Regions from separate parts of the Streptomyces sp. NPDC002209 genome, predicted to be linked through region 2. Evidence: riboswitches for the same ligand, from Rfam matches in the RefSeq annotation. Region 2 holds a riboswitch; each other region holds the start of a gene.
The links. A riboswitch is a leader RNA that binds a small molecule or an ion and turns the genes downstream of it on or off. The one in region 2 is predicted to bind cyclic di-AMP.

Region 1: it holds a riboswitch for cyclic di-AMP, as region 2 does, so the genes downstream of both, ACFYXK_RS20945 (transglycosylase family protein) here and ACFYXK_RS09015 (M23 family metallopeptidase) in region 2, are expected to answer to the same signal.
Region 3: it holds a riboswitch for cyclic di-AMP, as region 2 does, so the genes downstream of both, ACFYXK_RS28820 (LysM peptidoglycan-binding domain-containing M23 family metallopeptidase) here and ACFYXK_RS09015 (M23 family metallopeptidase) in region 2, are expected to answer to the same signal.

What each region holds. Positions count from the first base shown of each region.
Region 1 is NZ_JBIARX010000010.1:78,087-87,658, forward strand. It holds gene eno (phosphopyruvate hydratase) at 1-1,002, opposite strand, end outside; gene ACFYXK_RS20945 (transglycosylase family protein) at 1,321-2,022, opposite strand; cyclic di-AMP (ydaO/yuaA leader) riboswitch at 2,025-2,196, opposite strand; gene ACFYXK_RS20950 (transglycosylase family protein) at 2,479-3,513, opposite strand; gene ACFYXK_RS20955 (cytochrome P450) at 3,616-4,908, opposite strand; gene ACFYXK_RS20960 (globin domain-containing protein) at 5,039-6,235, shown strand; gene ACFYXK_RS20965 (nucleoside triphosphate pyrophosphohydrolase) at 6,256-7,245, opposite strand; gene ACFYXK_RS20970 (SurA N-terminal domain-containing protein) at 7,307-7,933, opposite strand; gene ACFYXK_RS20975 (YfhO family protein) at 8,111-9,572, shown strand, end outside.
Region 2 is NZ_JBIARX010000003.1:365,958-375,529, reverse strand. It holds gene ACFYXK_RS09030 (DNA topoisomerase (ATP-hydrolyzing) subunit A) at 1-1,229, opposite strand, end outside; gene ACFYXK_RS09025 (M16 family metallopeptidase) at 1,465-2,814, shown strand; gene ACFYXK_RS09020 (M16 family metallopeptidase) at 2,835-4,202, shown strand; cyclic di-AMP (ydaO/yuaA leader) riboswitch at 4,387-4,546, shown strand; gene ACFYXK_RS09015 (M23 family metallopeptidase) at 4,559-5,353, shown strand; gene ACFYXK_RS09010 (GntR family transcriptional regulator) at 5,555-6,220, shown strand; gene ACFYXK_RS09005 (HPr family phosphocarrier protein) at 6,389-6,670, opposite strand; gene ACFYXK_RS09000 (GNAT family N-acetyltransferase) at 6,855-9,572, shown strand, end outside.
Region 3 is NZ_JBIARX010000020.1:54,628-64,199, forward strand. It holds gene ACFYXK_RS28790 (ATP/GTP-binding protein) at 1-83, opposite strand, end outside; gene ACFYXK_RS28795 (DUF742 domain-containing protein) at 61-450, opposite strand; gene ACFYXK_RS28800 (roadblock/LC7 domain-containing protein) at 477-905, opposite strand; gene ACFYXK_RS28805 (sensor histidine kinase) at 941-2,911, opposite strand; gene ACFYXK_RS28810 (MBL fold metallo-hydrolase) at 3,149-4,348, opposite strand; gene ACFYXK_RS28815 (SGNH/GDSL hydrolase family protein) at 4,518-5,303, opposite strand; gene ACFYXK_RS28820 (LysM peptidoglycan-binding domain-containing M23 family metallopeptidase) at 5,472-6,467, opposite strand; cyclic di-AMP (ydaO/yuaA leader) riboswitch at 6,472-6,679, opposite strand; gene ACFYXK_RS28825 (tyrosine-protein phosphatase) at 6,958-7,779, shown strand; gene ACFYXK_RS28830 (aspartate aminotransferase family protein) at 7,840-9,222, opposite strand; gene hpnH (adenosyl-hopene transferase HpnH) at 9,219-9,572, opposite strand, start outside.

The sequences.
Region 1 (9,572 bases), on a different contig from region 2:
CAGGGCGTTCGCGGAGCCCTCCTCGATACCGCGGGCCAGGCGCTCGGGGTTGGTGACGAAGAGGTCGTCGCCGACGATCTGGACCTTGGCGCCGAGGCGGTCGGTGATGACCTTCCAGCCGGCCCAGTCGTCCTCGTACAGCGGGTCCTCGATGGAGACGAGCGGGTACGCGGAGACGAGCTCCTCGTAGTACTCGGTCATCTCGGCGGCCGAGCGGGACTGGCCCTCGAACTCGTACTTGCCGTCCTTGTAGAACTCGGACGCGGCGACGTCGAGCGCGAGCGCGATGTCCTTGCCCGGGGTGTAGCCGGCCTGCTTGATGGCCTCGACGATGAGGTCGAGCGCGGCGCGGTTGGACTCCAGGTTCGGGGCGAAGCCGCCCTCGTCGCCCAGGCCGGTGGACAGACCCTTGGTGTGCAGGACCTTCTTGAGGGTGTGGTAGACCTCGGCACCCCAGCGCAGGGCCTCGGAGAAGGACTCCGCGCCGATCGGGGCGATCATGAACTCCTGGATGTCCACGTTGGAGTCGGCGTGCGACCCACCGTTGAGGATGTTCATCATCGGAACGGGCAGCAGGTGCGCGTTCGGGCCGCCGAGGTAGCGGAAGAGCGGAAGGTCCGAGGCCTCGGACGCGGCGTGCGCGACGGCGAGGGACACGCCGAGGATGGCGTTGGCGCCGAGCGAGCCCTTGTTGTCGGTGGCGTCCAGGTCGAACATGGCCTGGTCGATCAGGCGCTGCTCGGTGGCGTCGTAGCCAACGAGCTCCGGGCCGATCTGCTCGATGACCGCGAGGACGGCCTTCTCGACACCCTTGCCCATGTAACGGTTGGGGTCACCGTCGCGGAGCTCAATGGCCTCGAAGGCACCGGTGGAGGCGCCGGACGGAACTGCAGCACGGCCGGTGCTGCCATCGTCGAGGCCCACCTCGACCTCGACCGTGGGGTTGCCTCGGGAGTCCAGGATTTCCCGGGCTACGACGACGTCGATGGACGGCACGAGCATCTCCTTCTGGGATGTGACGCTGGGTGTGCGGTGGCATGTCAGGCCGTGGGATGGCCCCGCCGACTAGAGCCTAACCGGCTCCGGGCACTCGGCCAGCCGACCGCCCGCCCCCTGGGACGAAAAAGGGCCCGAATACCCGCCTTCCGGTACATAGGACGCCTGACCGCGGGCGTCCCGGCCGGTCCGGGGCGGGGCCGGAAGGGGAACAGGAGGGGAACGGGCCGGACAAACGCCACCGCCCGGCGCGTGGGGGGAAGACGCGCCGGGCGGTGGGGATGCTGCGTGCGGTGCTCGCTGCCGCAGTTGTTACGGCAGGGTTCAGCTGAGCTTCAGCTTCTGACCCGGGAAGATCAGGTCGGCGTCCGAGACGATGTCCTTGTTCAGCTCGAAGAGCTTCTCCCAGCCGCCCTTGACGCCGTTGGCCTCGGCGATGGTGCCCAGGGTGTCGCCGGACTTGACCTCGTACGAGCCGTTGCCGGTCTTCGGGGCCGGGGCCTCGGAGCGCTCGGAGCGGGTCGTCGGGGCCTCGGAGCGCTTCGTCTCCTTCTTCGGCTCGGTCTTCTTCGGCTGGGTCTTCTTGGTCTCGGTCTTCTGCTCCGTCTTCTTCGGGGTGTCGGTCGTACCACCGCCGGTGTAGGAGGAGTTGGAGAGACCGACGCCGCAGGACGGCCACGCGCCCTTGCCCTGGCCCTTGAGGACCTTCTCGGCGATGGCTATCTGCTGCGACTTGGAGGCCTGGTTGGCCTGCGCGGCGTACGCCTTGCCGCCGTACGCGGCCCAGGTGGAGGACGAGAACTGCAGGCCGCCGTAGTAGCCGTTGCCCGTGTTGATCGACCAGTTGCCGCCGGACTCGCACTGCGCAACGCGGTCCCACTCGCCCGCGGTGGCGGCGGAGGCCGAGCCGGCCGCCATCAGCGGGGCGGCGACGGCGACACCGGCGACGCCGGCGAGCGTGACGATGCGGGTGGTCCGCTGAATGGCCGTGGCGCGGCGGTGCTTGCCCTTGCCGGAAAGCAGCATGGAGTTCTCCTCACCGACGCCTACGAGGTGAGCTGTCGGGTTCGGGCGGATGAGTGCCCGGCCGTGCGACGTGGCGCACGACTTAACCCCTAGCCGTTTCCGTGACCGTCTCTCAACGGCCGGTCCCGGCGCCTACCTTGGTTCCCCCGCTCCTGCCTTCGGCGCTTGACGCGACGACTGTTCCCTCCGGCCGCCGGCAGGATTCGGCGATGCGGTCGAAGGAGCCCGCGGTGGCGGGCGACTCAGAAGGTAGACATGTCTCTCCCCGATGTTCAACGAGGAACACCGGGGAGAAACGGCCCCTACTTGCGCTCCCTTTAGGGGCGTTTGCGCAGGTGAGGACGGGGTTTGCGGAAGGCTCCAGGCGGGACACGCCAGTTGACCGGAAGAGACACATGTCTCACTTGCAGATAACGGACATTCAGCTCTTTCTGGGTGTCCGAAGTGCCGCTATTCCTAGCTTAGATCCAGGTTCTGGCCGGGCTTGATCAGATCGGCGTCGTTGCCGATGACCTGCTCGTTGGCCTGGTAGAGCGCGTTCCAGCCGCCCTTGACCCCCTTGGCAGACGCGATGGTGGCCAGACTGTCGCCCGCCTGGACGGTGTACGAGGGCGCCGACGACCCCTCAGATGCGGCGGGCCGCTCGAGGGCGGGCGTACCACGGTGCTTGCCGGTGGCGGAGGGGTCGGGGATGGCACTCGGGTTGGTGGAGGCACCCGGGGCGCCCGGTGCCGCGGGGGCGCCGGGGTCGGCCGGGACGACCGGAGCGGTCGGGTCCGCCGGGTTCCCGGGCGTGGTCGGGGTCCCCGGGGTCGTGGGCGCGGTGGGTGTCGTCGGGGCCGTGGGGGTACCCGGGTTCGTGGTCGGGTCGCCCGGGAGCACCGGGACGGTCGGCGACGTGGACGGCATGTCCGGGTCGGGCATGACGGGCAGTCCGCTGTTCGGTGCGAGCGGCGCCGGCGGAAGCGTGAAGACCGGGGCCGGGGTCGGGGCGCCGAAGTCGTGCGCCTTCGCGCCGGTGCCGCCGGCCGGGACCGAGTCGTCGGGGCGCGCGGGGCTCGGGGCGACGGGGCCGAGCGTGCCGGGCAGACCCGGGTCCACGGCCGCGGCGGGGGCCTGCTGGGTCAGCCCGGCCGACTCCGAGCACTGCCCCCACGCCTGGGGGCCCTGGGCGCCCAGGACCCGCTCGGCGACGGCGATCTGCTGCGAACGGCTGGCGAGGTCGGGGCGCTCGGCGAAGTCGAGACCGCCCGAGGAGTTCCACTGCTCCTGCGTGAACGAAAGTCCGCCGTACGACCCGCTGCCGGAGTTGGCGCTCCAGGAGCCGCCGCTCTCGCACTCGGCGACCTTGTCCCACGTGGAGGTGTCCGCCGCGCTCGCGCCGGTGGCGGCGAGCAGTGGCAGTGCCAGGGCGGAACCGGTGACTCCGGCGGTGACGACTATCGCGGGTACCTGGCGGGGGCGTCTGTGGCGGCCGTTCCCGGAACGCATGAGCTGCACCTTTCGCATAACGGCTGGGTAACGGCAGAACCTAGCCGTCTTAGCACGTTAGTCACAACTCTTGACGGGGGCTGACTTACGGTCAGGGAGCCTTCAGATGTTTCGAGCTGTGAACCTGACGGGAAGAGTGCGCAGGCCACGCATGATCAGACCCCCGCGCCAGCGAAGCTCGTTGGGCGGAACAGCGAGTTCCAGATCCGGCAGACGCGTCAGCAAAGTCGCAAGCGCCGTCTGCCCTTCAAGTCGTGCGAGCGGAGCACCCAGGCAGTAGTGGATGCCGTGCCCGTATCCGAGGTGCTGGTTGTCGGTGCGGGAGAGGTCGAGGGTGTCGGGATCGGCGAACCGCTCGGGGTCCCGGTCGGCCGCGGCGAGGACGACGAGAACCGGATCGCCGGCCGCGACGTCCTGTCCTCCGAGGGTCAGCGGCTCGGTGGCGAAGCGCCAGGTGGCCAGTTCCACGGGGCCGTCGTAGCGCAGCAGCTCCTCGATGCCGGTCTCCAGCAGGCCGCTCTCGCCGGCGGCGAGGGACTCCTGGAGGCGGGTGCGCTGATCGGGGTTCATGAAGAGGGCGTGCACCCCGTTGCCGATCAGGTTGACCGTGGTTTCGAAACCGGCGAACAGGAGGATGAAGGCCATGGCCGTGGCCTCGGCCTCCGTCAGGTGGTCCCCGTGGTCGCTCGCGCGGATCAGGTCGGAGATGAGGTCATTGCCCAGATCATCCCTTTTGCGGTGGATGAGTTCACCGAGGTAGGTCCGCATCTGCTTCACGGAGCGGGCGACACCGCCGCGCGGGCCGCCGCCGTGCCGGATCATCATCCCGGCCCAGTCGCGGAAGTCGTCCTGGTCCTCGCGCGGTACGCCGAGCATCTCGCAGATGGCGTAGATGGGCAGCGGGAAGGCGAACTCGTGGATGAGGTCCGCTTCCCCCTCGCCCCCCTCCCCCGCCTTTTCGACGATCTTGTCGATGAGGTGGTCGGTCAGCTCCTGCACCCGCGGGGTGAACTCGGCCACCCTGCGCGGGGTGAACGCCTTCGACACCAGCCGCCGCAGCCGGGTGTGGTCCGGCGGGTCGATGTTGAGCAGATGCGTCATCAGCTCCGCCTTGCGCTCCCCCGGGATCCCGGTCTTGCCCTTGGCGTGCGCCGGCTCCGCGTGGTGCGCCGGGTTCTTGCTGAGGCGCTGGTCCGCGAGGGCCTGGCGGGCGTCGGCGTACCGGGTGACCAGCCAGGCCTCGACCCCGCTGGGGAGCTTGGTGCGGTGCACCGGGGAGTGCTCGCGCAGCCAGGCGTACGCCGGGTACGGATCGGTCGCGAACTCCCAGTCGAACAGGGTGGGGCCCTGGGGAGGAATGCTGTCTTCGGGGGCTGCGGAGGTCGGCTCGTGCACCCGCTGACCGTATCCCGCGGACCGGCTGCCATCCCATATGGGGTGTTCGCCGCGGCTGTCCGTAGATCGGCCATCGCTTGACCTCGCGTTCCCCGGCCCTCCTACTTTCGGTTCTGTGGATGCGAGGATCTTGAAGAGCAGTTTCGCGGTGGTGGAGAGAAGGGCCGAGCACGCGGTCAAGTACTTCTACTCCCACCTCTTCTGGCACAACCCCGGGATCCGTGAACTCTTCCCGGCCTCCGCCGAGGACATGGAACGCCAGCGCGACCGGCTCTTCGCCGCGCTGACCCACGTGGTCGCCCACCTCGACGACGAGGGCCTCCTCCCCTATCTCCACGACCTCGGCCGCGACCACCGCAAGTTCCTCGCCCGGCCCGAGCACTACGCGGCCGTCGGCTCCAGCCTGCTCGCCGCGCTCGCCCGGACCTCCGGCGAGGCCTGGACCCCGGGCGTGGAGAAGGCCTGGTCCGAGGCGTACCAGGTGATAGCCGACGCCATGATGGAAGGAGCCGCCGCGAGCGAGGACCCGCCGTGGTGGGACGCCGAGATCGTGCGCCACCTCCAGTACGGGCAGGACATAGGGGTGCTGACCCTGCGCCCGCACGCCCCCTTCCCCTATCTCCCCGGCCAGTACGTGAGCGTGAGCAGCGAGCGGGTCCCGACGACCTGGCGCACGTACTCCATGGGGAACGCCCCGCGCCCGGACGGCACCCTCGACCTGCACGTCAGCCGCATCGAGCACGGCCGGCTCAGCACCGCCCTGGTCCGCGAGGCCCGGCCCGGCGACATGCTGCGGCTCGGCGCGGCCGGCGGGCAGCTGACCTTCCGCCGCGCCGACCGGCCGGTCAGCTTCATCGCGGCCGGCACCGGCTGGGCGCCGATCCGGGCCATGCTGGAGGAGCTCGCCGGGCAGCCCCCCGATCAGGACGTACGGCTCTTCGTCGTCGCCCGGGACGCCGCCCACCTCTACGACCGGCCGCTGATAGACGAGTACGCCGCCGCCTTCGGCTGGCTCGGCGTCACCTACATCACGCCCGCCCCCGGGCAGCACCGCAACCAGGCCACCGGGCGGCTCGCGACGGCGCTCGGCCACCGGGCGCTCTGGCCCGACCAGGACGTCTACCTCAGCGGCCCGCCGCCGTTCGTCGACGAGACCGCGCACCTGCTCCGGGAGCTCGGCGCCCTCCCCGGCCGGATCTTCCACGACTCCGTCCCCGCCGCCGGCACGGGCCACGGCCCCAACGGCCGGCCCCTGGGCTTCGGGGAGTGGTTCCTGAGCCGCCCCGCACCGCACTGGCACAACCCGTCGGGGCGCGCGCCCCGGTAGGGGTCCCTGCTGCCCGCGGGCTACTCGCCGACGCCCTCGGCGGCGCGGATCGCGTCCCGGTAGACGCGGGCCGCGGCGCGCAGCGCGGTCTCGGGGTCGACGCCCGCCGCCTCGGCACGCGCCGCCAGTTCGAGCAGTTCGTACCCGATGCCCTCGCCGCGGGGCAGCTCCACGGCCACGCCGCCCGTGCGGACCCGGCCGGCGAGCTTGGCCGCGAGCGCGAGACCGGGCTGGCCCAGCGGGATCCCGTCGGTGACCGACTCCCGCTGCTTCTCGACCGCCTTGGTGCGCTGCCAGTGCGCGCTGACGTCCTCAGGGGTCTGCGCGTCCGCGTCGCCGAAGACGTGCGGGTGCCGGTGGATCAGCTTCTCGACGAGGCTGCCGGCCACGTCGTCGATGGAGAACGGCTCCTCGGGATGCTCCTCGGCGATGCGCGCGTGGAAGACCACCTGGAGGAGTACGTCGCCGAGCTCCTCGCGCAGCGCCTCCCGGTCCCCGTCCTCGATGGCCTCGACCAGCTCGTACGCCTCCTCCGTGGCGTACTTGACCAGTCCTTCGTGGGTCTGGCGCGAGGTCCAGGGGCATTCCCGGCGGACCCGGTCCATCACCTGGACGAGGTCGAGCAGGCGGGCGCCGGGCAGATCGTAGGAGCCGGGAAGCAGCTCGAGGTCGGGCATGTCGACGCGGCCGGAGCCGGCGAGCCGGGCCAGTCCGTCGGTGAGCCGCTGGTCGCCCTCGCCGCTCGGGATCACCACGACCGTGCGGCCGCCGGCGCAGGCCTCGACCAGCGCGTGCGCGTCCGGGGTCTCGTGCGCGACCTCGACGCCCGCCTCGCGCAGGTACGGCAGCTGCGGGTGGCCCGGGTCGGCGCACAGCACCCGGTCCGCGGCGTGCAGGGTCTGCCAGGCCGGCCAGGACAGCAGGCCGGGCGCGACCCGGTGGCTGGCGGTCAGCAGGACGATCCGGCCGGCGGCGGTGTCGCCGGCGGCGGCAGGATCGGCGGCGGGCACGGCGGGGGCGGGTTCGGCGGCGTGGTCGTTCACCCTCCGAACCTACCTCCGGACGGGCGGCTCAGGCTCCGGCGGGGGCCTGCTCGGGCCTGGTCCGCTGGACGATCCAGGGGGTGTCCTGGTCACCGAGCACGATCTGCTGCGCATCCCAGACGCCGTAGCGCGGGTTCACCTCGATGTGCAGCGCCTTCGCGGCGGACGCGAGCTTCTCGACGGCCTTGTCCTGGCTGCCGTAGTGGTCGAAGAGCTTGTCGCGCAGCAGCTTGAAGCGGGCGTCGGCGTCGAGCTGGCCGGGCGCCAGCTGGGCCTGCTCGAGGGCGGCCGCGGCCAGCTTCTCGCTGCCGCCGGCCTTCTCCAGCTGGGCCTTGCGGAAGTCCTGGACCTCCTTCTCGCCGACGCTCACGCCCGCGTCCTTCGCGGCGCGTTCCAGGACGACGGTCTGGATCATCTTGTTGAGCTTGACGCGCTCCAGGCCGGGCGAGGCCTGGATGAGCTGCGCGGCGGTCGGCCCGGACTCGTTCTGCGCCGCGCGGACGTCGCTCACCTGGGCCTGGAGCGCGGAGGTGGTGATGCGTTCGCCGCCGACGACGGCCGCGGTACCGGGGCGGGCCTGACCCGAGCAGGCGGACAGCAGGGGGGCCGCCGCGAGCAGGGCGGCGGAGACGGAGAGCGCAGTGCGACGGTGCAAAGGAGCCTCCAGGGCCGGGAGATTGTGCGTCGGTGCACAAGGGCCGTGCGGTGATCGATGGTATGCAGTCAGGGTGGTCCGGGCCACCGGTTCGACCAACGATTCCCGGGGTGTTGGGGTGCGTATTCACTCGGTGGCCACCCTTTGGTCCACCGGCGCTGCCAAAGTCGGCCCACCATGTCGACACCGCACCGCTCGCCGCGCCGCCGGAGCCTGCACGGCTCGGCCCTCGCCGCCCTGATCACGGCGGTGGCCGTGTGCGCCGGGGACGCGGCCGCCCGCGTGTTCCCGTACGGGCACCGCCACCGCAGCATCAACGACCTCGGGAACCAGTTCGTCCCCTTCCACGCCCACCTGTGGGACCTCCTGCACGGGCGCGCGGAGGGCGGGCTGCTGCTCAACTGGCAGTCCGGCTACGGCACGAGCTTCCTGCCCGACTTCGGCACCTACCTCTCGAGCCCGTTCGCGGTGCTCGTCGCGCTGTTCCCGCGCGAGGACATCGACCTCGCCGTGTACGTGGTCACCGTGCTCAAGATGGCTGCCGCCGCGGCGGCGATGGCCTGGCTGCTGCGCACGCAGCGCCGCGGGCCGTGGTGGGCGGCGGGACTGCTGGCCGCCTCGTACGCGCTGTGCGGCTGGTCGGTGATCGAGGCCTCGTACAACCCGATGTGGCTGGACGGGCTGATCGCGTTCCCGCTCCTGTGTCTGACGGGTGAATGGGCGCTGCGGGGGCGCCGGCCGGCGGTCGCCGTCCTCGTGGTGGCGCTGTGCTGGACGGCGAACTTCTACACGGCCTACATGGCGACCCTGGGCGCGGCGCTGGTGCTCGTGTTGCGGGTGGTGCTGACGCGCCAGGGAGTACGGGAGCGGCTGCGGGTGCTCGTCCGCGGGGCGGGGACGACGCTGCTGGGCATCGCGGTGTCCGCCCCGGTGCTGGTCCCCCTCTTCCTGAGCTCGAAGCAGGCGTACCCGGGGTGGACGCGGCAGTTCGCGCCGGTGTCCTGGCCGGACCTCTTCGCGCGGGTCCTGCCCGCCACGTACTCCTTCTCCTCGCCGGCGCTGTTCGTGGGTACGGGGACGCTGCTGCTGGTGGCGGCCCTGCCGTTCCACCGGGCGGTGCCGCCGGCGACCCGCCTGGGGTGGGCGGGGCTGACGGCGGCCGTCCTGCTCTCCTTCCAGTGGACGCCGACGCACCTGGCCTGGCACGTGTTCGCGACCCCGAACGGCAGCCCGTACCGGCAGACCTTCGTGCTGGCCGGGGTGGCGGTGATCGCCGCGTGGACCGGGCTGGCGACGGCCGGGCTGCCGGGGCCGCGGGCGCTGGCCGCCGGGGCGGCGGTGCTGGCCGCGGCGGCCGCGGCGGCGAGCGGCAGCACCCTGGCGACGGCGTGGGGGTTCGCTCTGTTCTGCGGCGGGCTGGCGCTCGCGGCGGGGGCCTGGTGGTGCCTGCGCCACCGCAGGCTGGTCCTGCCCGCGGCCGGGGTGCTGGCGCTGGTACTCGTCGGCCAGGCCGCGGCGACGACGGCGTTCGGGCACAAGGGCAAGCTGGGCGGCCTGGACGACTACCCCTCGTGGGGGGCGGCGCACACGGCGCGCGCCGAGGCCCTGGCCGGCGCCGAGGGCTGGCCGGCGTACCGCA
Region 2 (9,572 bases):
TCCCGGATGATCCGGATGACCTCGTCGATGTCGACCAGGGCCACCAGCAGGCCCTCGACCAGGTGCAGCCGGTCCCGGCGCTTGGTGCGGCGGAACTCGCTGCGCCGGCGCACGACCTCGAAGCGGTGGTCGAGGTAGACCTCGAGCAGCTCCTTGAGGCCCAGCGTCAGCGGCTGGCCGTCGACCAGCGCGACGTTGTTGATGCCGAAGGACTCCTCCATCGGCGTCAGCTTGTACAGCTGCTCGAGCACGGCCTCCGGGTGGAAGCCGTTCTTGATCTCGATGACCAGGCGCAGGCCGTGGGCGCGGTCCGTGAGGTCCTTGACGTCCGCGATGCCCTGGAGCTTCTTGGAGCCGACCAGGTCCTTGATCTTCGCGATGACCTTCTCGGGGCCGACCGTGAAGGGCAGTTCGGTGACGACCAGGCCCTTGCGGCGCGCCGTCACGTTCTCCACCGCGACCGTGGCGCGGATCTTGAACGTGCCGCGACCGTTCTCGTAGGCGTCCTTGATCCCCGAGAGGCCCACGATCCGGCCGCCCGTGGGCAGGTCCGGACCCGGCACGAAGCGCATCAGTGCCTCCAGGTCCGCCTGCGGGTAGCGGATCAGGTGGCGGGCGGCCGCGATGACCTCGCCCAGGTTGTGCGGGGGCATGTTGGTGGCCATGCCGACCGCGATCCCGGACGCGCCGTTGACCAGCAGGTTCGGGTACGCCGCGGGCAGCGCGACGGGCTCCTGCTCCTGGCCGTCGTAGTTGGCGGTGAAGTCGACGGTGTCCTCGTCGATCGACTCCGTCATCAGCGACGTGGCGTCCGCCATCTTGCACTCGGTGTAACGCATCGCGGCCGGCGGGTCGTCGTTGCCGAGCGAGCCGAAGTTGCCGTGGCCGTCGACCAGCGGCAGCCGCATCGAGAAGGGCTGGGCCATGCGCACGAGGGCGTCGTAGATCGACGCGTCACCGTGCGGGTGCAGCTTGCCCATCACCTCGCCGACGACGCGGGCGCACTTCACGTAGCCGCGGTCGGGGCGCAGGCCCATCTCGTTCATCTGGTAGACGATGCGCCGGTGTACCGGCTTCATGCCGTCGCGGGCGTCGGGCAGGGCGCGGGAGTAGATCACCGAGTACGCGTACTCGAGGAAGGAGCCCTGCATTTCGTCGACGACGTCGATGTCGAGGATCTTCTCCTCGAAATCCTCCGGCGGCGGGGTCTTCGTGCTGCGGCGGGCCATCGCTGCGCGGCTCCTTAACCAAGAAAGAAGGTGTGCTGGGGGTCTTGCGGGTGGTCTGGCGGGTGGTGTGACAGGGGCTGACGGGGGTCGTCGCGGACCATTGTGGCCCGAGGCACCGACAACGCCGACTCCGACCCAGGTCTGAGCCGGGAACTTCTCCGGTCCCCGACGCGCTTGCATACAGTGGCAGGTCTGACGGAAATCTCTGCATCGCGATCGAAGGGACCACATGCCCATGGGTCACACGGCCACAGCCCAGGCCGGCTCCGGCGGCCTGACAGCGACCGAGCACCGGCTGGCCAACGGCCTGCGCGTGGTGCTCTCCGAGGATCACCTGACCCCGGTCGCCGCGGTCTGCCTCTGGTACGACGTAGGCTCGCGCCATGAAGTCAAGGGGCGAACCGGTCTGGCTCACCTCTTCGAGCACCTGATGTTCCAGGGCTCGGCGAGCGTACCCGGCAACGGCCACTTCGAGCTCGTCCAGGGCGCCGGGGGTTCGCTCAACGGCACGACCAGCTTCGAGCGCACCAACTACTTCGAGACCATGCCGGCCCACCAGCTGGAGCTGGCGCTCTGGCTCGAGGCGGACCGGATGGGCTCGCTGCTGGCCGCCCTGGACGACGAGTCCATGGAGAACCAGCGCGACGTCGTCAAGAACGAGCGCCGCCAGCGGTACGACAACGTCCCGTACGGCACGGCCTTCGAGAAGCTGACCGCCCTGGCGTACCCCGAGGGCCACCCGTACCACCACACGCCGATCGGCTCCATGGCCGACCTGGACGCGGCCTCCCTGGAGGACGCCCGCGCCTTCTTCCGTACGTACTACGCGCCCAACAACGCGGTGCTGTCGGTCGTCGGCGACATCGACCCCGAGCAGACGCTCGCCTGGATCGAGAAGTACTTCGGGACCATCCCCGGGCACGACGGCAAGCAGCCGCCGCGCGACGGCACGCTGCCCGAGATCATGGGCCGGGAGCTGCGCGAGGAGATCGTCGAGGAGGTCCCGGCCCGTGCGCTGATGGCCGCCTACCGTCTCCCGCACGACGGCACCCGCGAGTGCGACGCGGCCGACGTGGCGCTGACCGTCCTGGGCGGCGGCGAGTCCTCCCGGCTGCACAACCGCCTCGTACGCCGCGACCAGACGGCCGTCGCGGCCGGCTTCGGCATGCTGCGGCTCGCCGGCGCGCCTTCGCTGGGCTGGCTGGACGTGAAGACCTCCAGCGGGGTCGAGGTGCCCGACATCGAGGCGGCCGTCGACGAGGAGCTCGCGCGGTTCGCCGCCGAGGGCCCGACGGCCGAGGAGATGGAGCGCGCCCAGGCGCAGCTGGAGCGCGAGTGGCTGGACCGGCTGAGCACGGTGGCCGGCCGGGCCGACGAACTCTGCCGCTTCGCCGTCCTGTTCGGCGACCCGCAGCTGGCGCTCAGCGCCGTCCAGCGGGTCCTCGACATCACCGCCGAGGAGGTGCAGGCCGTGGCCGCGGCCCGACTGCGCCCCGACAACCGCGCGGTGCTGGTGTACGAGCCGCTCCCGGCAGAGGCCGACGGGGCCGACGAGAACGACGAGAACGAAGGGGCGGAGCAGTGAGCGACACCGCAGCCGTCACGATGACCTTCCACCCGCAGCCGCAGGCCGGCCAGGCCCGGCCCTGGGCCTTCCCGGCCCCCGAGCGGGGCTCGCTGCCCAACGGGCTGACCCTGCTGCGCTGCCACCGCCCCGGGCAGCAGGTCGTCGCCGTCGAGGTCAACCTCGCCGCCCCGCTCGACGCGGAGCCCGAGGGCCTGGACGGCGTCGCGACCATCATGGCCCGCGCACTCTCCGAGGGCACCGACAAGCACTCCGCCGAGGAGTTCGCGGCCGAGCTGGAGCGCTGCGGCGCCACGCTCGACGCGCACGCCGACCACCCGGGCGTACGGGTCTCCCTGGAGGTCCCGGCCTCCCGGCTGGCCAAGGCGCTGGGCCTGCTCGCCGAGGCGCTGCGCGCGCCCGCCTTCGCCGACAGCGAGGTCGACCGCCTGGTGCGCAACCGGCTCGACGAGATCCCGCACGAGCTGGCCAACCCGCAGCGCCGCGCCGCCAAGGAGCTCTCCAGGCAGCTCTTCCCGGCCACGCTGCGGATGTCCCGCCCGCGCCAGGGCACGGAGGAGACGGTCGCCCGGATCGACTCCGCGGCCGTGCGCGCCTTCTTCGAGGCCCACGTACGCCCCGCCACCGCCACCGCGGTGGTCGTCGGCGACCTGACCGGCATCGACCTGGACGCCGTGCTGGCCGACACCCTGGGCACGTGGACCGGCAACACCGCCGCGGCCCTCCCGGTGCCGCCGGTGACCGCCGACGACACCGGCCGCGTGGTCATCGTGGACCGGCCCGGCGCGGTCCAGACGCAGCTGCTCATCGGCCGGATCGGGCCGGACCGGCACGACCGGGTCTGGGCGGCGCAGGTGCTCGGCACGTACTGCCTGGGCGGCACCCTCACCTCGCGCCTGGACAAGGTGCTGCGCGAGGAGAAGGGCTACACCTACGGGGTGCGCGCCTTCGGCCAGGTGCTGCGCTCCACCGCCGACGGCAAGGGCGCCTCGATGCTCGCCATCAGCGGCTCCGTGGACACCCCCAACACGGGCCCGGCGCTCGACGACCTCTGGAAGGTGCTCCGCACCCTCGCGGAGGGCGGCCTGACCGATGCCGAACGGGATGTGGCGGTGCAGAACTTGGTGGGCGTGGCCCCGCTGAAGTTCGAGACGGCCGCGGCCGTCGCCGGCACGCTCGCCGACCAGGTCGAGCAGGAGCTCCCGGACGACTACCAGGCCCGGTTGTACGCGCAGCTGGCCCAAACGGGCACGGTGGAGGCGACTTCGGCCGTCCTGGCCGCCTTCCCGGTGGACCGCCTGGTCACCGTCCTGGTGGGCGACGCCTCGCAGATCGAGGCGCCGGTGCGGGCGCTCGGGATCGGTGAGGTCAGCGTCGTCACCAACTGACGGACATCCCAAGGGGTTCCGGTGGCTTGTCCACCGGAGCCCCTTTTGTCTGTTTAGTGGAGAGGTTGCTTGTATGCGGTGTGGCGTACGCAACAAAAAGGCGTGTCTGTTTGGCGATTGACTGATGATCCGCCTAGCGTCGGCCGTGCTGTCCGTCAGTTGTACGCGCCGCATCCGCGGCACCGGGCAGCGATCGCCGAGTCCCCGTCAGGCGCGAGCCTGGGGAGCCGGGGACCCACATGTGTCCCTGGGGTGAATCGGACCGCCTCGTCAGAGGGGGCCCGTAGGAGACCTTCCTGCTCCGAACCCGTCAGCTAACCCGGTAGGCGAGAAGGAAGGAAAGGATCAGCCCCTTCATGGCGTTTGGCAGTCGTGCCGCCGGTAAGCACCGTGGTTCCAGTCGTCTGAGCCGCAAGACCGCCGGCTACGCCGGCATAGCCGCCCTCGCCACCACCGGTGTCGTCGGCTCGCTCGCAGGCCCGGCGTTCGCCGCGTCGGACAAGGCCCCCTCCATGGAGGACACCGGCCTGAACGCCGTCGTGACGGCCGAGGACCTGCCCGTCCAGATCGAGGCCCAGGTCGAGGCCCAGGAGCACGCGGCAGAGGCCGCGGCCGCCAAGGTCAAGGCGGAGGCCGACGCGAAGGCGCGCGCCGCCGAGGCCAAGCAGAAGGCCGAGGAGAAGGCGAAGGCCGAGCGCGAGGCCGCCGAGCGCGCCGCCCGCGAGGAGGAGCGCAAGCGCCTCAACACCTTCGTCGCCCCCGTCGACGGCTCCTACATCAGCACCCAGTGGCACGCGGGCGGCGGCATGTGGTCCTCCGGCAGCCACACGGGCATCGACTTCCACGCGGCCTCCGGCACCTCGGTGCACGCGGTCGGCGTCGGCACCGTGGTCGAGGCCGGCTGGGGCGGCGCGTACGGCAACAACGTCGTCATCAAGCACGCCGACGGCACGTACACGCAGTACGGCCACATGTCCTCGCTGAGCGTCTCCGTCGGCGAGCAGGTCACCCCGGGCCAGCAGATCGGCCTGTCGGGCTCCACCGGCAACTCCAGCGGCCCGCACCTGCACTTCGAGGCCCGTACCGGCGCCCAGTACGGCTCGGACATCGACCCGGTCGCGTACCTGCGCAACCACGGCGTCGACGTCTGACCCGCAGCACTTCACCGAAGGCCCCGGCTCCCCGAGCCGGGGCCTTCGCGTTGTGGCCGCGCGCGGCCCCGCCGTGGCTGTAAATATTCGCGATTTCCGTCTGCGCTCGGAAAACATCGCGTGTTGCAATAGAGTCCCAGTACGATCCCAGCACGGTCGCGGTAACGGCGTCGGCAGTCGGAAATAGGCGGAGGTCCGGACTTGCGTATTCCTGCGCACGCGGTATGCACGGCAATCCGCGACGACATCGTCTCCGGGGTCTTCGAGCCGGGCGGCCGGCTGACCGAGGAGCTGCTGGCCCGCCGGTACGGGGTCTCCCGCGTCCCGGTCCGCGAGGCGCTGCGGACCCTGGAGTCCGAGGGCTTCGTCACCACCCGGCGGCATGCGGGCGCCTGCGTCGCCGAGCCCACCGAGCAGGAGGCGGCCGACCTCCTGGAACTGCGGATGCTGATCGAGCCGCTGGCGGCGGCCCGGGCCGCCCGCCGACGCACCGAGGCCCACCTCAAGGTGCTGCGCGGGCTGGTCAGGCTGGGTCAGGAGCGGGCCAGGCGGGGCCAGGGGGAGGACCTGCGGTCCCTGGGGGGCTGGTTCCACGAGACCCTCGCCCAGGCCTCCGGCAGCCCCGGGCTGATCGCGCTGCTCACGCAGATGCGGCACAAGGTCGCGTGGATGTACGCCGTCGAGGCGCCGGCCCGGCCGGTGGAGTCCTGGGCGGAGCACGGGGCGATCGTGGACGCGGTGGCGCGCGGGGACGCCGAGCGGGCGCGGGCGCTGACGGCGGTCCACGCGGACCGGGCGGCCGGGGCGCACCGGCTGCGCGTGAGGACTTCGCAACATGCCGTAAACATGGCGGGCGGCCCGCATTAACAAATAGCGCGTATTAATGTGGGGGCGGCGTCCGAATTCACGGCGCATTGGCGGTGTATTCGCGGCCGCCCGGCTCGGACGCTCGAATTCATGAAAACGACGGAGCCGCGGCCTCCGGAATTCCGGCGGCCGCGGCCTCGTTGCATGCCCGGGGGCGAACCCGAAGGGTCAGACGGTCTCGGGGAGCTCCTCGAGACCCTCGGCGACCAGCTTCGCGAGGCGGTCCAGCGCCGCCTCGGCACCCTCGGCGTCGGACGCGAGGATGATCTCCTCGCCGCCCTGGGCGCCCAGGCCCAGCACCGCGAGCATGGACGCGGCGTTGACGGGGTTCCCGTCGGCCTTCGAGATGGTCACCGGGACGCCGGAAGCGGTCGTCGCGCGGACGAAGATCGAGGCGGGACGAGCGTGCAGGCCCTCGGCCCAGCCGACGTTGACGCGGCGCTCTGCCATGGTGATGCCCTTCAGGTTCTTACGGTTGTCTAGACCAGTCTCTCACGACGCCTCGAATGCTCCGACCGACCTTCGGCCCGGCTCCTCCGCCGTTCGACCTACCCCAGCTTGCACTTGTTTGCCCCGGCTTGCCTCGCGCGCCGCGCAGGAGCTGTCCGGGCGGTCCTGGCCTTAAGATCGCCGCATGACCACCGCGTCGGACCCCTCGTACCCGGCCCACTGGGAAGCGGACGTCGTCCTGCGCGACGGCGGCACCGCCCGGATCAGGCCCATCACCACGGAGGACGCGGGCCGGCTGGTCAGCTTCTACGAGCAGGTCTCCGACGAGTCGAAGTACTACCGCTTCTTCGCGCCCCACCCCCGGCTGTCCGACCGCGACGTGCACCGCTTCACGCACCACGACTACGTGGACCGGGTCGGCCTCGCGGCGACCATCGGCGAGGAGTTCATCGGCACCGTCCGCTACGACCGGATCGGCCCCGACGGCCGGCCCGCCTCCGCCCCCGCCGACGAGGCCGAGGTGGCCTTCCTCGTCCAGGACGCCCACCAGGGCCGCGGGGTCGCCTCCGCCCTCCTCGAACACATCGGCGCGGTCGCCCGCGAGCGGGGCATCCGCCGGTTCGCGGCCGAGGTGCTGCCCGCCAACGGCAAGATGATCAAGGTCTTCACCGACGCCGGCTACCAGCAGAAGCGCAGCTTCGAGGACGGCTCCGTCCACCTCACCCTCGACCTCGAACCCACCGCCGAGTCCCTGGCCGTGCAGCGAGCCCGCGAGCAGCGCGCCGAGGCCCGCTCCGTGCAGCGCCTGCTGGCCCCCGGATCGGTGGCGGTGATCGGAGTCAGCCGCTCCGGCGGGGGAGTCGGCGCGGCGGCCCTGCGGAACCTGCGCGACGGCGGCTTCCAAGGCCACCTCTACGCCGTGAACGAAGCCGTCACCACCGACCTGCTGGACGGCGTACGGGCCTACCGCGCGCTCGGCGACGTCGACGCCCCGGTCGACCTCGCGGTGATCGCGATCCCCGCCGAGCGCGTCCCCGAGGCCGTGGCCGCGTGCGGCGAGCACGGGGTGCAGGGACTGGTGGTGCTCTCCGCCGGCTACGGGGAGAGCGGCGCGGCAGGGCTCGACCGGCAGCGCGAACTGGTGCGCCAGGTGCGCTCGTACGGGATGCGGCTGATCGGTCCGAACGCGTACGGCGTGATCAACACCGCACCGGAGGTCGGGCTCAACGCCTCCCTGACCCCCGCTCCCGCACCGATCAGGGGCCGCATCGGGCTGTTCACCCAGTCCGGGGCGATCGGCATCTCGCTGCTCTCCGCACTGCTGCGGCGCGGCGAAGGGCTGTCGTCCTTCGTCTCGGCGGGCAACCGGGCGGACGTCTCCGGCAACGACATCCTGCAGTACTGGTACGAGGACGAGGCCACCGACGTCGCGCTGATGTACCTCGAAACCCTGGGCAACCCGCGGAAGTTCACGCGGCTCGCGCGCCGGACGGCAGCCGTGAAACCGGTGGTCGTCGCGAAGGGCGGCCGCCACACCCCGGCCGGGCACGTGGTCCCCGGCACCAGGCTCCCGGACACCACGGTCTCGGCGCTGCTGCGGCAGGCCGGGGTGATCCGCGTCGACACCGTGACGGAGCTGGTGGACGTCGGGCTGCTGCTGGCCTCGCAGCCGCTGCCGGCCGGGCCGCGCGTGGCGATCCTCGGGAACTCGGAGTCGCTGGGCGTCCTCACGTACGACGCCTGCCTCGCGCAGGGGCTGCGGCCCGGGGCCCCGCTGGACCTGACCACCGCGGCGACGCCGGAGGACTTCCGGGAGGCGCTGGGCGCGGCACTGGGCTCCGCCGAGAACGACGCGGTGATCGTCACGGTGATCCCGTGGGTGAACGAGCAGGAGCCGCAGGACGACCTGGCCGAGGCCCTGCGGGAGGCGGCGGCCACCCGTCCCGGCAAGCCGGTGGCCGTGGTCCACGTGGAGCTGGCGGAGTTCGTCGACGCCTTGTCCCCCGCGGGGGGCCTTCCCGCAGCCGGGGTCCGCCCCGACCCGGTGCGGACGGATGCGCCGGGTGCGGCGCCGCAGGGGGCCGTGCCCCCGCGTCCCCGCGCCTCGAACACCGGCGGGGCCGGAACCGACGTGCGGATCCCGGCGTATCCGGCGGCCGAGCGGGCCGTACGGGCCGTCGCCGAGGCCGCCCGGTACGGGCAGTGGCGCCGGGCCAACGCCGAGGCCGGTCAGGTGCCCGTGTACGAGGACATCGACGAGGCCGCGGCCGCCGCCCAGCTCGCCGGCCTCCTGGCCGGCGCCGGCGACGCCGTCCTCACCCTCACCGACGCCGACGCCGCCGCACTCCTCGCCCGCTACGGGATCCGGGTGCTGCCCACCCTGCCCGCGCCCACCGCGGACGACGCGGTCCGGGCCGCCCGGGCCCTGGGCTACCCCGTCGCCCTCAAGACCACCGCCCCGCACCTGCGCCACCGCGCGGACCTCGGCGGCGTACGCCTCGACCTCGCGACCGAGGCCGACCTGCGCCGCTCGTACGAGGAGCTCACCGAGCTCCTCGGGACGCCCGGCGAGCTGCTCCCCGTCGTCCAGGCCATGGTGCCCCGCGGGGTCGACACCGTCGTGCGGTCCGTCATCGACCCCGCCGCCGGCGCCGTCCTCTCCTTCGGGCTCGCGGGCGTCGCCTCCGAGCTGCTCGGCGACACCGCCCACCGGCTCGTCCCGGCCACCGAGCGGGACGCCGCCGGGCTGATCCGGTCCATCCGCGCCGCCCCCCTCCTCTTCGGCTGGCGCGGCAGCGACCCCGTCGACACCCCCGCCCTCGAGGAGCTCCTGCTGCGGCTGTCCCGGCTGGTGGACGACCACCCCGAAGTGGTGGGAGTCACCCTCGAGCCCGTCGTCGTC
Region 3 (9,572 bases), on a different contig from region 2:
CCGAACCCGCCCGCGACCAGGATCTTCAGCGTCGCGGGCAGCACGGGGGCGAGGCGGGTGTCACAGTCGTCGGCGTAGGCCATCGAGCACCGCCCGGAGCAGGTTCTGGTCGTCGGCGGCGAGGTATCCGCCGCCCGGGAACCGCGGCGCCTGCGCCGTGACGGCCCCGTGTTCCATCAGGTCGGACAGCAGCACCTTCACCACCACCGCCGGCAGCCGCAGCTGTCCGGCCACCTCGGCGACGGTGACGGCGGCGGAGCCCGCGCACAGGCGCAGCGCCAGGGTGTGCTCCGCACCGAGGGGGCCGCGCGGGCGCACGCCCGTCGCGGTCACCAGGGACAGCAGGTCGAGTGCGACGGCGGACCGGGTCCGCCCGCCGCTGGCCGTGTACGGGCGCATCACCCGGCCCGCGGAATCGTCGAGCCAGGGCGTGTCCCGCGGGACCCCCATGCCGTACGAGGCGCGGGCGGCGCGCATCACTCCGGGTCGCCGGCGGGCCGCCGCGGCGGGGCCGCCAGGTACGGTCGGACGCTCTTGACCAGCATCGCCATCTCGTAGCCGAGCACGCCCGCGTCGGCCTCCCGGTCGGCGAGGACCGCCAGGCAGGTGCCCGCCCCGGCGGCCGATACGAACACGAGCGCGGTGTCGAGCTCGACCACGACCTGCCGGACCTCCGCGCCGTCCCCGAACCGGGATCCGGCGCTCCGCCCGAGCGAGTACAGCCCGGACGCCAGTGCCGCCAGGTGGTCGGCGCTGTCGTTGTCGAGGCCGTGCACGCAGGTGACGAGCCCGTCCGCGGTGAGGAGTACCGCGCTGCGCGTGTACGGGACCCGCTGGACCAGGCCGCTGAGCAGCCAGTCGAGATCCGAGAGCCGACTGGTCTTCGTCGCCGCTTCGCCGCCCATGGTGGTGCGCTCCTTGCCGAGGTGAAAGGTCGGGGTCATGGCTGGTTCTCCGACTGGGCGAGGCCGAAGCCCCGTTGGAAGGCGGCCATCAGGCCCGGGTCGTGCACGGGTTGTTCGGGTGCGTCGGCCCGCCGCGGGACGGGGGCGTCGCGCAGTTGCGGGGCGAGATGGTGCTGGGCCCGGCGGCGGGGCAGGGGCGGCCGGTCCGGGTCCGTGCGGGCGGCCGGTACGGACACCGCCAGGGGCGCGGCCGGCCGGGCCGAGGGCGCGGGCGCCGGGGGTACGGGCTCGCGCACGGCCGGCGCCGACCCCGTGCCCTGGCCCGTGCCCGTGGCCGGGCCCGCGCCCGGGGGCAGGCCCGGGGGCATGTCCAGTCCGAGGTCCAGGCCCAGGTCCAGGGTCGTCTCGACGGCCGGCACTTCCCGCGACTCCCAGGGCTCGGGGGCCGACCCCACCACCCCGGGCCAGGGACGCGTGTCCGGGTGGGACGCGGGCGGCGCCGCCCAGGTCGGCACGGCCACCGGCTCCGGCTGCGGCCGCTCCTGCGCCACCCTCGTCCCCGGCCGCGGCCGGGGCTCCGGACGCGGCTCCGGCCCCGGTTCGGGGCGCGATCGCGTCGTCGGCCACGACTGCCGCTGCGGCTCGGGGCGCGGCTGCGGCGCCGGCCGGGGTTCCGGGCGGGGGTGCGGCTCCTGCTTCGGCTGTGGCACGGCCACCCGTACGGGCTCCAGCGGGGGCATGGCGCCCCCCTCCCCGGTCCCCCACGAGGTGGCCCGGGAGCCCCCGAGCGCGTCGGCGGCGCCGGGCGCCTCCGCCCCCAGCAGTTCCTGGGGCAGGACCAGCACCGCGAGCACGCCGCCGTAGATGTTGGACTTGAGCTCGACGGCGATCCCGTGCCGGCGGGCCAGCGCCGAGACCACGAACAGGCCGATCCGCCCGTCGGCCAGCAGATGCCGGACGCTGATCTGGTCGGGGTCGACGAGCAGCGCGTTCATCCGGTGCTGCTCCGCGGCCGGCATGCCCAGCCCGCGGTCCTCCACCTCGACGGCGATGCCCGCGGTGACGCGTTCGGCACGCACCACCACGTCGGTGTCGGGTGCGGAGAACACGGTGGCGTTCTCGACGAGTTCGGCCAGCAGGTGCACCACGTCGGCGACGGCGTGGCCGCGGACGGTGCCGCCCGCCGGGGGCACCACCTTGACCCGGGTGTACTGCTCGACCTCCGCGACGGAGGAGCGCAGTACCTCGCTCAGGTCGATGGGCCGGGTCCACTGGCGCCGGGAGGCGGCGCCGCCGAGCACGGCCAGGTTCTCGGCGTGGCGGCGGATCCGGGTGGCGAGGTGGTCCACGTGGAAGAGTTCCCTGAGGAGGTCGGGGTCCTCGACCGTGTCCTCGAGCTCGTCGAGCAGCGAGATCTCCCGGTGCACGAGGGACTGGAGCCGGCGGGCGAGGTTGACGAAGACCTCGACCTTGCGGTCGCTGTCGGACGGCGCGGCCGGGCCGGCCAGCCGTACGAGGGTGGTGTGCGCCTGTTCACGGGCTCCGCGCAGCTCCTGGGAGAGCAGCCAGAACTCGTCCACCCGGGCCGGGTCGCTGCCGGGCGGCGGGCTCGTCGGACCGCCGCGGACCGGGCGGACCGGCGGCTCGCCCCGCTCCAGCCGCTCGGCGGCGGTCCGCAGCTCCTGGCGGCCGCGCACGCTGGAGCGGCGCAGTGCCTCACAGCGGTCCCGTACGGCCTTGGCGGAGCGCTGGGCCCCGAGCAGGGCGGCGGCCAGCGCTCCGACGACGAGCAGGGCGCAGCCGGCCAGGACCGGCCACAGCCGGGCGTCCCGCTCCCCCGCGCCCCCGCCGAGCTGCAGCGTGAAGATCACCGCGGCGGCTCCGCTGAGCGCCGCGGCGAGCGTCGGCAGCAGGGCGGCGCGGACCAGCTGGGGGCGTATCTGCCGGCCGGGACCGGTGACGGCGTGTCTCGACGGGGCGTGGCGGGCGGCGCGGAGTCCGGACATCGGCGTCCTCTACGTGGGGCCCGGGCCCCCAGCGGTTCCGGGGCCCGGTGTTGATCACCGGATACCCACGCTAGACCGCACGATCCCGCCCCTGACAGCCAGTTGGGGAACTTGACCGGGCTGCTTCCCGCTCCCGATGGAGCGCTCGTACGGCAGCCCGAATCCGCCGGGGGCGCACGTTCGCAGCCGCCGTGCGCGACGCACCACCCCCGGGCCGAAGACCGCTCCGGAGGGTGCCTACGAGCCGACGGCCTCCGGTTCCTCGTGCGCCACGGCCGGCGGCCGCGCGGTCGCGGCCGGGCGGGAGGGTGCGGCGGGCACGGGCGGGGCCGACGCCACGAACGGGCGCCACCACGGCTCGCTCGGGGCATCGGCGTCGCCCGGCTCGAACGGCTGACCCGGGATCGGCAGCGCGATGGCCGCCCCGGTGGCCTCCGCCGCGGTGACGGTGCCCTCGCCGGGCTCGTCCCACGGGTGCGGGGCCAGGTTGAAGGTGCCCCAGTGGATCGGCAGCATCGTGCCGTGCGGGATCCCGCCCTGGAGGTCGAGGTGGGCGCGCATGCCCTCCTCGGGGGTCATGTGGATGTCGGGCCAGTACTCCGAGTAGGCCCCGATCTGGATCATCGTGGCGTCGAAGGGGCCGTGCTCGGCGCCGATCTCCCCGAACCCGGGGAAGTAACCGGTGTCGCCGCTGTGGAAGATCCGGTGTTCGTCGCCCGCGACGACCCAGGAGGCCCACAGGGTGTTCTGCTGGTTGCGCAGGCCGCGCCCGCAGAAGTGCCGGGCCGGCGTGGCCGTCAGCGACAGTCCCGCGACCTTGGTGCCCTCGTTCCAGTCGAGCTCCCGCAGCCGGTCCGCAGACACCCCCCAGCGCTCCAGGTGGGCGCCGACGCCGAGCGGAACGGCGAACACCGTGTCCGTACCGGCCAGCTCCTTGATCGTCGGCAGGTCGAGGTGGTCGTAGTGGTCGTGCGAGATCACCACGACGTCGACCGGGCCCAGCGAGGCCAGCGGTACGGGTACGGGATGCAGCCGCTTGGGCCCGGCGAACGGGAAGGGAGAGCAGCGCTCACCCCACACCGGGTCGAACAGCACCCGCCGCCCGTCGATCTCCGCGAGCACGCCCGAGTGCCCCATCCAGGTCAGGCGCAGCCCGCTGGCCGGCGGCTTCGCCAGCTCGGCGAGGGTCGTCGGGTAGACCGGGATGGGAGCTCCGGGGTTCCGCCGGATCCGCTGCTCCTTGTGGAAGTAGATCTTGGCGAACTCCATCATGGAACCGGAAGGCCTGGTCCGCGCCCCGACCGGGTTCTGGAAGACGCCGTCGGCGAAGTTCGGCGAGCGGTGGATCCGCTCCAGACGTGCGCCGGACGGATCCGCGCCGAAGGCTTCGGGCCGCAGGGCGCGCAGCCGTGGACGCAGGGGACGGGAGCCGGTCAAAGCGCCTCCTGGGAGGGTAGGACGGATGGGCGTGAAAGGCCGTACTCGTTTCCGGTCTATCACCATGCCAACGCGCACCGGCCCCGAAGGATTCCGCCGCGCGTCCCCGTCCTGCTGCCCCGTCCCGTTCCCCTGCCCGGCACGCCTGCTGCGCTCCTCCCGCTCCCGGCTACAACGGCAGCAGGTCCGGACGCTTCGCCTCCACGTGGTCCCCGGAGGACTCCCCGCGCAGCCGCCGCCCGATCCACGGCACCAGGTGCTCCCGCGCCCACTGGATGTTGTCCCGGGTCACGTCCACCGAGCCGCGCGGCTGTTGCGGCGGCCACGGCTGGTCGGGGTCGGCGGGCACCTCGAGCCCCAGCACCTGGGCGGCGCGCAGCGCGACCCGGGTGTGCCCCTCGGGCGAGAGGTGCAGCCGGTCGTCGTCCCAAGCACGCCGGTCCTGCACGGACTTCAGCGACCAGAGGTCGAGCACCGGGCAGTCGTAGCGGTCGGCGATGGCACGGACGTGGGCGCTGTACGTGGCCACCTTGCCCCGCAGGTGCTTGAGGACGGGCACGCCGCGGGTGTCGAAGCCAGTGGTGATCATGACGTGGCCGACGGCTCCGGTGAGGTCGGCGACGGCCGCCTCGAACCGCTCCGCCACGTCGTCCGGGTCGCTGCCGGGCCGGATGATGTCGTTGCCGCCCGCGCAGAAGCTCACCAGGTCCGGTGCGAGCTCCTTGGCCCGGGGGACCTGCTCGGCCACGATCTGGTCGAGCAGGCGCCCCCGCACGGCCAGGTTCGCGTACCGGAACTCGTGTTCCTCGCGCTGATCGGCCAGGAGTACGGCCAGCCGGTCCGCCCAGCCGAGAAAGGTCTCCCCGGGCCCCGGGTCCCCCACACCCTCGGTGAAGCTGTCCCCGATCGCCGCGTACGAGCCGATGGTCTTGAGTGTCGTCTTCGTCGCTGCCACGAGAACACATCCTTCACCCCGGCACGTGACCTACGCCACCGTAGGAAGGGGTTGACGGACCGTGATCTATACCACCTGTTCGGTGCGGAATAACAGGGCGTGAGGCCGGGACCCCCCTCGGGTCCCGGCCTCACGAGTCCGGTTGCCTCTTTCCGGCGGCGGGAGCCGTCAGATGCTCACGCCCTTGGTGCGGAGGTAGGCCAGCGGGTCGATGTCCGAGCCGTAGGACGGCCCGGTGCGGATCTCGAAGTGCAGGTGCGGGCCGGTCGAGTTGCCGGTGGAGCCGGAGAGGCCGATGGTCTGGCCGCCGGTGACGCTCTGGCCGGCCGAGACGGAGAGCTGGGACAGGTGGCCGTACTGGGAGTACTTGCCGTCCGCGTGCCGGATGACGACCTCGTTGCCGTACGCGCCGGCCCAGCCGGCGGAGACCACGGTGCCCGCGCCCACGGCCCGGACGGTGGTGCCGGAGCTCGCGATGAAGTCGACACCGGTGTGGTAGCCGCTGGACCACATGGCGCCGGGGGTCTTGTACTGGGTCGAGATCCCGCCGCTGACGGGGGCGACGAAGCCGGCGGCGCCGACCGTACCGGCCGCGGGCTTGGCGGCGGTGCTCTTCTTCGCGGGCGCGGCGGCGGCCGCGGCGGCGGGGGCGGGGGCGGGGGCGGGGGCGGCGGCCGGAGCGGCGGCCGCGGAGCCCTTGCCGTCGGAGGACGCGGCCGCACCCGAGGCCGCGGACTTCTCCGCCGGGGCCGGAGCCTGCGCGGCCGCAGCCGCCTCGCCCGGCGCACCGAGGGTCAGCTTCAGCCCGGGGTGGATCAGCGACGGGTCGGTGCCGACGGCCTCGCGGTTGTCGGCGTACAGCTGCTGCCAGCCGCCCGAGAGGTGGCGGTCCTGGGCGATCTTGGAGAGGTAGTCGCCCGGCACGACCGTGTAGACGGCCGGCGCGGACTGCACTGCAGCGGCGGGCGCGGCCTGCAGCGCCGCCGGAACCTGCGGGGCCTGCACGGGATTCGCGGCGGGCGCGGTGGCCGGGACGCCGGCCGCGTGGGCGCCGGCGGCACCCAGCAGCGGCAGCGCGAGGGCCGCACCGCCGGTGCCTGCGACGGCGAAGCCGCGCGCCACGGAACGGGACTTGGGACGGCGGTGCTTACCCTTTGCAGGCATGGCGAATTCCTCTCCGTCGCCTGCGAGGTGAGCTGTCGGGTTCGGACTGGAGATGTCCGGCCGCACATGAACGGAACATGTACGGCTTCACCCCGAGCTGCGCCGATACAAAGATCGGGAACAGCGGCTTACCTGGTTCCCCCGCTCCTGCCGCGCGCGTGAATAGTCGGGTGCGGTTTCCGGACGGCGGCAGGATTCGGCGGTCCATCCGGATCGATCGCGAAGGTAATCGAGTTCCGCCGCACCGAACAAGCCACGAATTTCCTGACGGATTAACAGGCCCCGGAGTTCGAAGGAATTCCGGTCACCCTCCGTCCATTCCCCGCCGCCAACGACCGCCCCGGCCGGGCCTTTCGACTTCGACGATCAGGCACTCACGGTCACCGTATGATCTGGCTCACGGGGCTGCGCCCGATCTCGCCTCCGGTGATGGCAAGTTGGTCCCAAGTAGCGTAATTCGGACATCTCACGACGACGCGGAGGAGTTCCCGTGACCCAGCAGATACCCCAGCCCCCGCGGACCGAGCCCGTACCGGAGCCGGAGCTGGCCGGAGTGCGCAACTTCCGTGACGTGGGCGGCCTGCCGACCACCGACGGGCGGAGGGTCAAGCCAGGAAAACTATTCCGTAGCGGACATCTGGCACATGCCACCGAAACCGATGCAGAATTCCTCGCATCGCTCGGACTCCACACGATTTTCGACTTCCGCAACGGCGCCGACCACGCCCTGGAAGGACTCGACGTCGAGCTTCCCGGCGTGCGGAACGTGAACATCCCGCTGTCGGATCCGGCCGACGGCAAGGAATTCTGGACGATGGTCCGCGGCGGCGATCTCGAGCAGCTCCGCGGAATCCTGGGCGAGGGGAAGGCCGCCGCCCGGATGACCAACTCGTACCGCTCGATGGTCGAACACCGCACCGCCGAGCACGGCCGGGTCGTGCGGGCCCTCGCCGAGGACAGCATTCCGGCGCTCATGCACTGCGCGGCCGGCAAGGACCGGGCCGGCCTGTCGATCGCCGTCACCCTGCTCGCGCTGGGCGTCGAGCGCGAGGCGATCGTGGCGGACTACCTGGAGTCCAACGCCCCGCACCGCCGCTACCGGGTCCGCCGTACCAGCGAGGCCCCCGAGGCCCGCTCCCCCGAGGTGATGGAGCTGCTCGCCCCGCTCTTCGACGCCCGCGCCGAGTACCTGACGGCGGCGTTCGACACCATCGACCAGCACTGGGGCGGGGTCGACCGGTACCTCGCCGAGGGCCTCGGACTCACGCCCGAGAACCTCGACCGGCTGCGGGAGCAGCTGCTCGACCGGTAACCCGGCCGGCAGCCCGGCCGGGAGCGGCCCGGCCGGGAAGCGAACGATCGGAGCGGGCCGTCAGCCTCCGGCGACGGCCTGCTTCACCAGCGTCCTGCCGAAGTCCCACATCAGAGCTCCGCCGCCGTGCGCCTCGTCCATGACCGCGCGGAAGGCGCCGACGAACCTGTCGACGTCCCGCTCGTCCACGATCAGCGGCGGGATGAGCTTGATGACCTCCAGATGGTCCCCGGAGACCTGCGTCAGGATCCGGTGCTTCTGCAGCAGCGGCACCACGACCATCTGGGCGAAGAGCCCCTTGCGGGCCGCCTGGAGCATGGTCCACCGGCTGCGCAGCCCGAGCGAGGACGGCCGCCCGAACTCGATGCCGATCATCAGGCCGCGCCCCCGTACCTCGTGGAGCAGCTCGTACTCGTCCACGAGCGCCGCGAGCCGGCCGCGCAGCAGGTCGCCCGTCGCGCGGGCGTTCGCGACCACCGACTCGTCCTCCATGACGGAGAGCACCGCCAGCCCGGCCGCCATCGCCTGCGCGTTGGACCCGAAGCTGGCGGAGTGCACCAGCACCCGGTCCATGGACGAGTAGACCTTCTTGAAGATCCAGTCCTTGCCCAGGGTCGCGCCGACCGGCACATAGCCACCCGAAAGGGCCTTCGCCACGCACACCAGGTCCGGCTCCACGCCCGGCTCGTGCTGGTACGCATAGAAATCGCCGGTCCGGCCGAGCCCCGTCTGCACCTCGTCCGCGATCAGCAGCGCCTTGTGCCGGTGCAGCAGCTCCTGCGCCGCGAGCAGGAACCCGGGCGGGGCCGCGAGTACGCCCTTGCCCTGGACCGGCTCGACGACGAAGGCGGCGACGTCGCCCCGCTTCAGCTCCCGCTCCAGGGCGGCCAGGTCCCCGAGGGCGATCTTCGTATCGGGCAGCAGCGGTGCGAAGCCGTCGCGGAACCCGGCCTCCCCGTTGACCGAGAGCGAACCCGTGGTCAGCCCGTGGAAGGCGTGGTCGCAGTAGAGGACCCGCGTCCGCCCGGTGGCGCACCGGGCGAACTTCAGGGCGGTCTCCACGGCCTCGGTGCCGCTGTTGCCGAAGAAGACCCGGTCCAGGTGCGGGCTGTGCGAGAGCAGCTTCTCCGCCAGCAGCCCGGGCAGCGGCTGGCAGTCGAACCGGGTCAGATCGGCGAGCTGTGCGTCCAGGACGTCGTGCAGTGCCCGGCGGACCACCGGGTGGTGGCGGCCCAGGCCCATCACGCCGAACCCGGCCAGCATGTCCAGGTAGTCGTTGCCGTCGGCGTCCCAGAAGTGTGCGCCTTCGGCCCGCACGTAGACCTTGTCGAAGCCGATCGTGTGCAGCATCCGGGGCAGCTGGTGGTTGAGGTGCCTGGAGTGCAGCTCGTACCGTTCCCCGCCCCGCTCGTCCAGCAGGGCGCGGAGGTCGAAGCCGGTCACGGCTTCTCCCGGTTCCCCGAGACCGTCTCCCGGGCCGCGCGCAGGGACTCCTTGAGGGAGCCCATGGTGGCGAGGACGGCGGTGGGCTCGTAGCCGCAGTGCGCCATGCAATTCGCGCAGCGCGGGTCCTTTCCGCGGCCGTACTTGCTCCAGTCGGTCTCCTCGATCAGTTCCCGGTACGTCGGCACGTACCCGTCGCTCATCAGATAGCAGGGGCGCTGCCAGCCGAAGAGGGAGTAATTGGGAATGGCCCAGGCGGTGCAGGGGAAATCCACCTTGCCTTCCAGGAAGTCGAGGAAGAGCGGGGAGTGGTTGAGCCGCCAGCGCCTGCGGTTTCCGCCCGCGAAGGC